Regions from separate parts of the Streptomyces sp. NPDC094032 genome, predicted to be linked through region 2. Evidence: riboswitches for the same ligand, from Rfam matches in the RefSeq annotation. Region 2 holds a riboswitch; the other holds the start of a gene.
The links. A riboswitch is a leader RNA that binds a small molecule or an ion and turns the genes downstream of it on or off. The one in region 2 is predicted to bind ZMP and ZTP.

Region 1: it holds a riboswitch for ZMP and ZTP, as region 2 does, so the genes downstream of both, glyA (serine hydroxymethyltransferase) here and ABTZ54_RS16815 (bifunctional 5,10-methylenetetrahydrofolate dehydrogenase/5,10-methenyltetrahydrofolate cyclohydrolase) in region 2, are expected to answer to the same signal.

Annotation. Positions count from the first base shown of each region.
Region 1 covers NZ_JBEOUE010000012.1:225,915-229,505, reverse strand. Annotated here, with positions in the region: gene rocD (ornithine--oxo-acid transaminase) at 1-1,093, opposite strand, end outside; ZMP/ZTP riboswitch at 1,199-1,288, shown strand; gene glyA (serine hydroxymethyltransferase) at 1,355-2,680, shown strand; gene trpS (tryptophan--tRNA ligase) at 2,761-3,591, shown strand, end outside.
Region 2 covers NZ_JBEOUE010000010.1:144,103-147,693, forward strand. Annotated here, with positions in the region: gene ABTZ54_RS16810 (GAF domain-containing protein) at 1-926, opposite strand, end outside; ZMP/ZTP riboswitch at 1,108-1,213, shown strand; gene ABTZ54_RS16815 (bifunctional 5,10-methylenetetrahydrofolate dehydrogenase/5,10-methenyltetrahydrofolate cyclohydrolase) at 1,242-2,096, shown strand; gene ABTZ54_RS16820 (hypothetical protein) at 2,236-3,033, shown strand; gene ABTZ54_RS16825 (SWIM zinc finger family protein) at 3,056-3,591, opposite strand, start outside.

The sequences.
Region 1 (3,591 bases), on a different contig from region 2:
CCCCCCGCCCCATCAGCCGCTCGGAGATCTCCCTCCCCGTCCCCACCGAGGGAGCGATGTCCACCCCGGCCCACAGCCCCCGCCCCCGCACCGCCTCGACCGCGCCACCCCCCACGAGCAGCCCCAGCTCACCATGCAGGTGCTCGCCCAGCTCCGCCGCCCGCTGCTGATACTCACCACTCCGCAGCATCGCGATCACCTCAAGCCCCACCGCACAGGCCAGCGGATTCCCCCCGAACGTCGACCCGTGCTCACCCGGCCGGAACACCCCCAGCACGTCCCGGTCGGCGACCACCGCGGAGACCGGCACCACCCCACCCCCCAGCGCCTTGCCCAGGATGTAGACGTCCGGCACGACCCCCTCGTGCTCGCAGGCGAAGGTCCGCCCCGTACGCCCGAGCCCCGACTGGATCTCGTCGGCCATGAAGAGCACGTTCCGCCGCGAGGTGAGCTCCCGCACCCCCCGCAGATACCCCTCCGGAGGAACCAGCACCCCCGCCTCGCCCTGGATCGGCTCAAGCAGCACCGCCACCGTGTTCTCGGTGACCGCCGCCTCCAGCGCGGTGAGATCCCCGTACGGGACGATCTCGAACCCCGGCGTGTACGGCCCGAAGTGGTCCCGCGCCTCGTGGTCCGTGGAGAAGCTGACGATCGTCGTCGTCCGGCCGTGGAAGTTGTTCCCCGCCACGACGATCTTCGCGTGCCCGTCCGGCACGCCCTTCACCTCGTACCCCCACTTCCGCGCCGTCTTCACGGCCGTCTCGACGGCCTCGGCGCCCGTGTTCATCGGCAGCACCGCGTCCTTGCCGCACAGCTCGGCGAGCCGCGTGCAGAACTCGCCGAACCGGTCGTGATGGAAGGCGCGCGAGGTGAGCGTCACCCGCTCCAGCTGCGCCCGGGCGGCGTCCAGGAGGCGCGGGTTGCCGTGCCCGAAGTTGAGCGCCGAGTAGCCGGCGAGCATGTCGAGGTAGCGGCGCCCCTCGACATCGGTCACCCACGCCCCTTCGGCGGTGGCGACGACCACGGGCAGGGGGTGGTAGTTGTGGGCGCTGTGCGCGTCCGCGGCTGCGATCTCGTCTTGCGTTCTCGACACGGGATCTCCGATCGTCCTGCGGCCAGGGGCTGGTGTCCCCTGTTCTTATCGTCGCTCGGATGCCGGACGAGGAAACCTGTGTGACGGCGCGCCCGCTAGGCTGGAAACACGCGCGGCGACTGGCGTACGGGGAAGCGACCCCGGGGAAGCCGCGCAGGCAGACCACACGAGGTGCCGCCCGCCTGGGCATCACGGGAACCGACCGGGTCCCGTGCGGCGCCACGCAGGCGCCAGGGGGACCCCAGCTGCCCCGGAGCAAAGATGACCCACCCCACCCACACCGCCCCCACCCACATCGCCCCCACCCACACCGCCCCCACCCACTCCGCCCCCACCCACCCGGCCCTCACCGCCACCGACCCGGACCTCGCCGCCCTGATCACCGCCGAGGAACGCCTCCAGGCGGACACCCTCCGCCTGATCCCGAGCGAGAACTACGTCTCCGCCGCCGTCCTGGAAGCCTCCGGCACGGTGCTCCAGAACAAGTACAGCGAGGGCTACGCGGGCCGCCGCTACTACGAGGGCCAGCAGAACATCGACCAGGTCGAGACCCTGGCAGTGGAGCGCGCCAAGGCCCTGTTCGGCGTCGAGCACGCCAATGTGCAGCCGTACTCCGGCTCTCCGGCCAACCTCGCCGTCTACCTCGCGTTCGCGAAGCCGGGCGACACGGTGATGGGCATGGCCCTGCCGATGGGCGGCCACCTCACCCACGGCTGGGGCGTCTCCGCCACGGGCACGTGGTTCAGGGGCGTGCAGTACGGCGTACGCCACGAGGACGGCCGGATCGACTTCGACCAGGTCCGGGAGCTCGCCCTCAAGGAGCGCCCGAAGGTGATCTTCTGCGGCGGCACCGCGCTGCCCCGCACGATCGACTTCGCGGCGTTCGGCGAGATCGCGAGGGAGTCCGGCGCGGTCCTCGTCGCGGACGTCGCCCACATCGCCGGCCTGATCGCGGGCGGCGCCCACCCGTCCCCGGTGCCGCACGTCGACGTGATCTCCACGACGACCCACAAGACCCTGCGCGGCCCGCGGGGCGCGATGCTGATGTCCACGGAGGAGCACGCGAGGGCCCTGGACAAGGCGGTCTTCCCCGGCCTCCAGGGGGGCCCGCACAACCAGACCACCGCGGCCATCGCCGTGGCCCTGCGCGAGGCGGCCCAGCCCTCCTTCCGTACCTACGCGCACGCGGTCGTCGCGAACGCCAAGGCACTCGCCGAGGCCCTCCTCGCGCGCGGCTTCGACCTGGTCTCCGGCGGCACCGACAACCACCTGATCCTGATGGACCTCACGCCCAAGGAGGTCCCGGGCAAGATCGCCGCGAAGGCCCTCGACCGGGCGGGGATCGTCGTGAACTACAACACCGTCCCGTACGACACCCGAAAGCCCTTCGACCCCTCCGGCATCCGGATCGGCACGCCGTCCCTCACCTCCCGCGGCCTGGACGTCACACACATGCCGCTGGTCGCCGAGTGGATCGACCGAGGAGTGGCCGCGGCGGGCAAGGCCGACGAGGAGACACTGGCGACGGTCCGCGCGGAGGTCGCGGAACTCATGGCGGCGTTCCCGGCCCCGGGCCTCCCGGCCTAGCCGCCCGGAGGACAGCGGTCCGCCCCGCAAGGGGCGGCCGCAGTCGGGGATCGCGCCACGCACCTGAGAGAATGATGGGCATGGCCTCTGACAGTCCTCGTGTGCTCTCCGGAATCCAGCCCACCGCCGGCTCGTTCCACCTCGGCAACTACCTCGGCGCCGTCCGCCAGTGGGTGGCCCTCCAGGAGTCCCACGACGCCTTCTACATGGTGGTGGACCTGCACGCGATCACGGTCCCGCAGGACCCCGACGCGCTGCGCTCCAACACCCGGCTCGCCGCCGCCCAGCTGCTCGCCGCGGGTCTCGACCCGGAGCGCTGCACGCTCTTCGTCCAGAGCCACGTGCCCGAGCACGCGCAGCTGGCCTGGCTGATGAACTGCCTCACCGGCTTCGGCGAGGCCTCCCGCATGACGCAGTTCAAGGACAAGTCCGCCAAGCAGGGCGCGGGCAACGCGACCGTCGGCCTCTTCACGTACCCGATCCTCCAGGTCGCGGACATCCTGCTCTACCAGGCCCACCAGGTCCCGGTCGGCGAGGACCAGCGCCAGCACATCGAGCTGACCCGCGACCTCGCGGAGCGGTTCAACGGGCGCTTCGGCGAGACGTTCACGATCCCCGCGCCGTACATCCTGAAGGAGACGGCGAAGATCTACGACCTCCAGGACCCGTCGATCAAGATGAGCAAGTCGGCGTCGACGCCGAAGGGTCTGATCAACCTGCTCGACGACCCGAAGACGACGGCGAAGAAGGTCAAGAGCGCCGTCACGGACACCGACACGGTGATCCGCTTCGACCCGGAGCACAAGGCCGGCGTCTCCAACCTGCTCACGATCATGTCCGTGCTCACCGAGACCTCGGTCGCGGATCTGGAGAAGAGCTACGAGGGCAAGATGTACGGCGCCCTGAAGACC
Region 2 (3,591 bases):
TCCGCGTCGACCACCCCCGTCAGCCGGTACGGGCGCGACGCCAGCAGCTCCGCGCCGAGCAGCCCCCGCAGCCGGGACATCTCCGCCCGCAGCGTCACCGGGGTCACCGACTCGTCCTCGTACAGGAGGGTCAGGAGCTCGTCGCCCCCGACGCCCTCCGGCCGGTGCGCCAGGACCACCAGGATCTCGCTGTGCCGACGGCTCAGCCGCAGTCGGCGCCCCGCCACGTGCAGCAGCGCCTCGTCCCTGCCCAGCGCCGAGAGCCGCGGCCGTACGGCGACCGGGGCGGGCGCGAGCAGCGCCAGCTGCGACTCGGCGGCCCGCGCCACCGCCTGCACGAACGCCAGACTGTGCGGATGCGCCAGACCGTCCCCGCCCGTGATGTCGACCGCGCCGAGCAGCCGCCCGCTGCGCGGGTCGTGGACCGGGGCCGCCGCACACGTCCAGGCCTGCGCGGGCCGCTGGAAGTGCTCCGCCGCGCACACCTGCACCGGCCGGTCCACGGCGAGGGCCGTCCCCGGGGCGTTGGTCCCCGCCGCCGACTCCGACCAGCGGGCCCCGGGCACGAAGTTCATCCGGCGCGCACTGCGGAGCGTCCCCGGGTGCCCCTCCACCCACAGCAGCCGCCCCGCCGCGTCGCAGACCGCGATGAGATGCTCGCCGTCCCGCGCGTACGCCCCCATCAGCTCCCGGATCACCGGCATCGCCGCCGCCAGCGGGTGCTCCTCCCGGTGCCCCGCCAGCTCCTCCTCGTCGAGCTCGACCCGCGCCGCGCCGTCCGGGCTCACCCGCGCCCGCACCGAGCGCCGCCACGACTCGGCGACCAGCGGCCGCACCGGCGGGACACCGAGCGGGCCCCCGGCCGTGAACGCCTCGTGCGCCTCGCGCACGGCGCCGGATCCGTCCCGGGAGGCCGGTCCCGCCACACCCGCCGGTCCCGCCCCACCCGCCGTGCCTGTCCGCGCAACGCTCAACTCGGCCTCCCCTGCGAGGTCGTTCGCCTCGTGGACGCCATCGTCGTGCGCGCGCGGGGCGCCGACAAGCGTGTACGCGAGTTCGCATATGCCCCCTGTCCGGTACTCGTCACGCGGACCGTCACGTACAGTGGTTCCGGGCCGTGACTGGCGCTTGAGGTGGATCACCACCGGGGAGCGGCCCGGCGGAGGCGCTCACCGGAGCCGCCGTGTCGCGGTCGCGCGCCTGGGCATCCACCGGTCATCGTCGACGCCCAGGAGTGGCCCATGTCCACCAGCACCGCCCGCCTCATGGACGGCACCGCGCTCGCCCGCCGCACGGTCGAGGAGACCGCCGTCCGCGCCGCCGAGATCACCCGCCGCACCGGCACCACCCCCTGCCTGGCGACCGTCCTGGTCGGCGCCGACCCGGCCTCCGTCACGTACGTGAAGATGAAGCAGAACCGCTGCGCGAAGGCCGGAATCCGCTCCAAGCACGTCGAACTCCCCGCCGACACGACCACCGAAGAGCTCGTCGCGGCGATCACCGCCCTCTCCGAGGACCCCGAGGTCCACGGCATCCTGCTCCAGCACCCGGTCGGCCCGCACATCGACGAGCGCGCCGCGTTCGAGGCCATCGCCCCGGAGAAGGACGTCGACGGCGTCACCATGGCCTCCTTCGCCGCCATGGGCTTCGGCCTGCCCGGCTTCGTCTCCTGCACCCCCGGCGGCATCATGCGGCTGCTCGACGCGTACGACGTCGAGCTCAGCGGCAAGCGGGCCGTGGTCGTCGGCCGCAGCGCCATCCTCGGCAAGCCGGCCGGTCTGCTGCTCCTCGGCCGCGACGCCACCGTCACCTACTGCCACTCCCGCACCACGGACCTCTCCGCCGCCGTCCGCGAGGCCGACATCCTGGTCGCCGCCGTCGGCAAGCCCTCCTTCATCAAGGGCGAGGACATCAAGCCGGGCGCCGTGGTGATCGACGCCGGTTACAACCCGGGCAACGTCGGCGACGTCCACTTCGAGAGCGCCGCCGAGCGTGCTTCCCTCATCACCCCCGTGCCCGGCGGTGTCGGCCCGATGACCATCGCCGTCCTGCTCGCCCAGACCGTCGAGGGGGCCGAGCGCCAGCTCGGGCTCTGACCTCCCGTACCCCGCTGCCCGCAGACCCTGCGCACTTCGTGGGCCGTGATCAGGGTCTCGCCCCAGCTGCGGGAATGTCACGGTTCTGTATGAGCGGTGCCCAAGTCACGGATATCGCTCGCCACATGGACGACGCCGGGTGAACCTGTTGCCTATGCTCCACCCGCCGACGGCATCCCCGTCCCGCGGCGCCCGGCGCCCCAGACGGCCGGGCGCCGTCGCCCTGCTCGTCGCGGCGCTCGCCGCGGTCCTGTTCCTGTCCGTCGCCCTCACCGCGCGCGGCGGCCCCGACACCCGTGCCCCGCGCGCCGTCGGCCCCGCGCCCGCCGGGGCCGACCCGGCACCGCCGCCGGACGCCGGACCCGCCGGAGGGCGCGCCGACACGCCGTACGACACGCCCGGCCAGCACCCCTCCGCGCAGGGCGAGAGCCCCTCGCCGCTGCCGACGCGGACGGCGGCACCCACCCGGACGGCGAAGCCCAGGCACGTCCGCTCCGCGACCATGACACCCGCCGCCTCCGTCCCCGCCGCGCGCGGCGGCACGAGCCCGGGCCCGCGGACCACCCAGACCCGCTCGACCGGGCCCACGGGCACCCCGTACGACCGGCTGCGGGTCGGCGACTGCTTCGACATCGACCGCGACGCGCCCGGCACCGTCGTCCACCGTCCCTGCGACACGCCGCACGACGCCCAGGTCGTCGCCCGGCTGCGCCTCACCGGCCGGTACGCCGACGACGCGGCGGTACGGGACGCGGCCGCCGACCTGTGCCGGGGGCTGCTGCGGCGCAAGGCCGCGGACCAGCCGCTGGGCACCCGCTGGGCGACCTTCGTCCAGTACCCGTACCGCACCAGCTACCTGCTCGGCGACGACATCGCCGTCTGCAGCCTCGCCGCCCTCTCGGGCTCGGGCCGGAAGCTGACCGCGCCGCTCCAGTGACGCCGCCGGGCGACCGCCCGGGTCAGGGCGCGGTCACGGCCGCCAGCGCCGCCGCCGGGTCCTGCTCCGCCGGGCCCGCCGGGACCCAGCGGCCGTGTTCCCTGCGGTACGGCCACCAGCGGCCGTCCGCGCCGAGCCGGAGCTGGACGTCCGCTCCGACGACCGTCCAGCGGGCGGCGCCGACGGGCCGCAGCGCGGGCCGTTCGCCGTCCTCCCAGGCCTCTGCGAGCTGTGCGCCCGCCCGCACCAGCGCCTCGGGGGCCGGCACCCACTCCTCCTCCAGGACCGACAGCGCCGCCGCGCCGCCGAACCGCCAGGCCCGTACGGCCAGTTCGAGCTCGGCCGGCCCTCGCCCGGACCCCTCGGCGAGTCGTGCCGCGATCCACGGCCCGGGGGCGCCGGCGGCGAGCCGTACCGCGTCCTGGGACGGGGTCGGGGGAGCGTCGTCGAAGGCGCCGGCGAGCATCCGGAGCGCCCGGGCCGCGGCGTCCGCCGCCAGGAACTCCAGCGCCGCCGGATCGATCCCGGGCTCAGGGCCGCTCTCGGTGTCGAGCGACG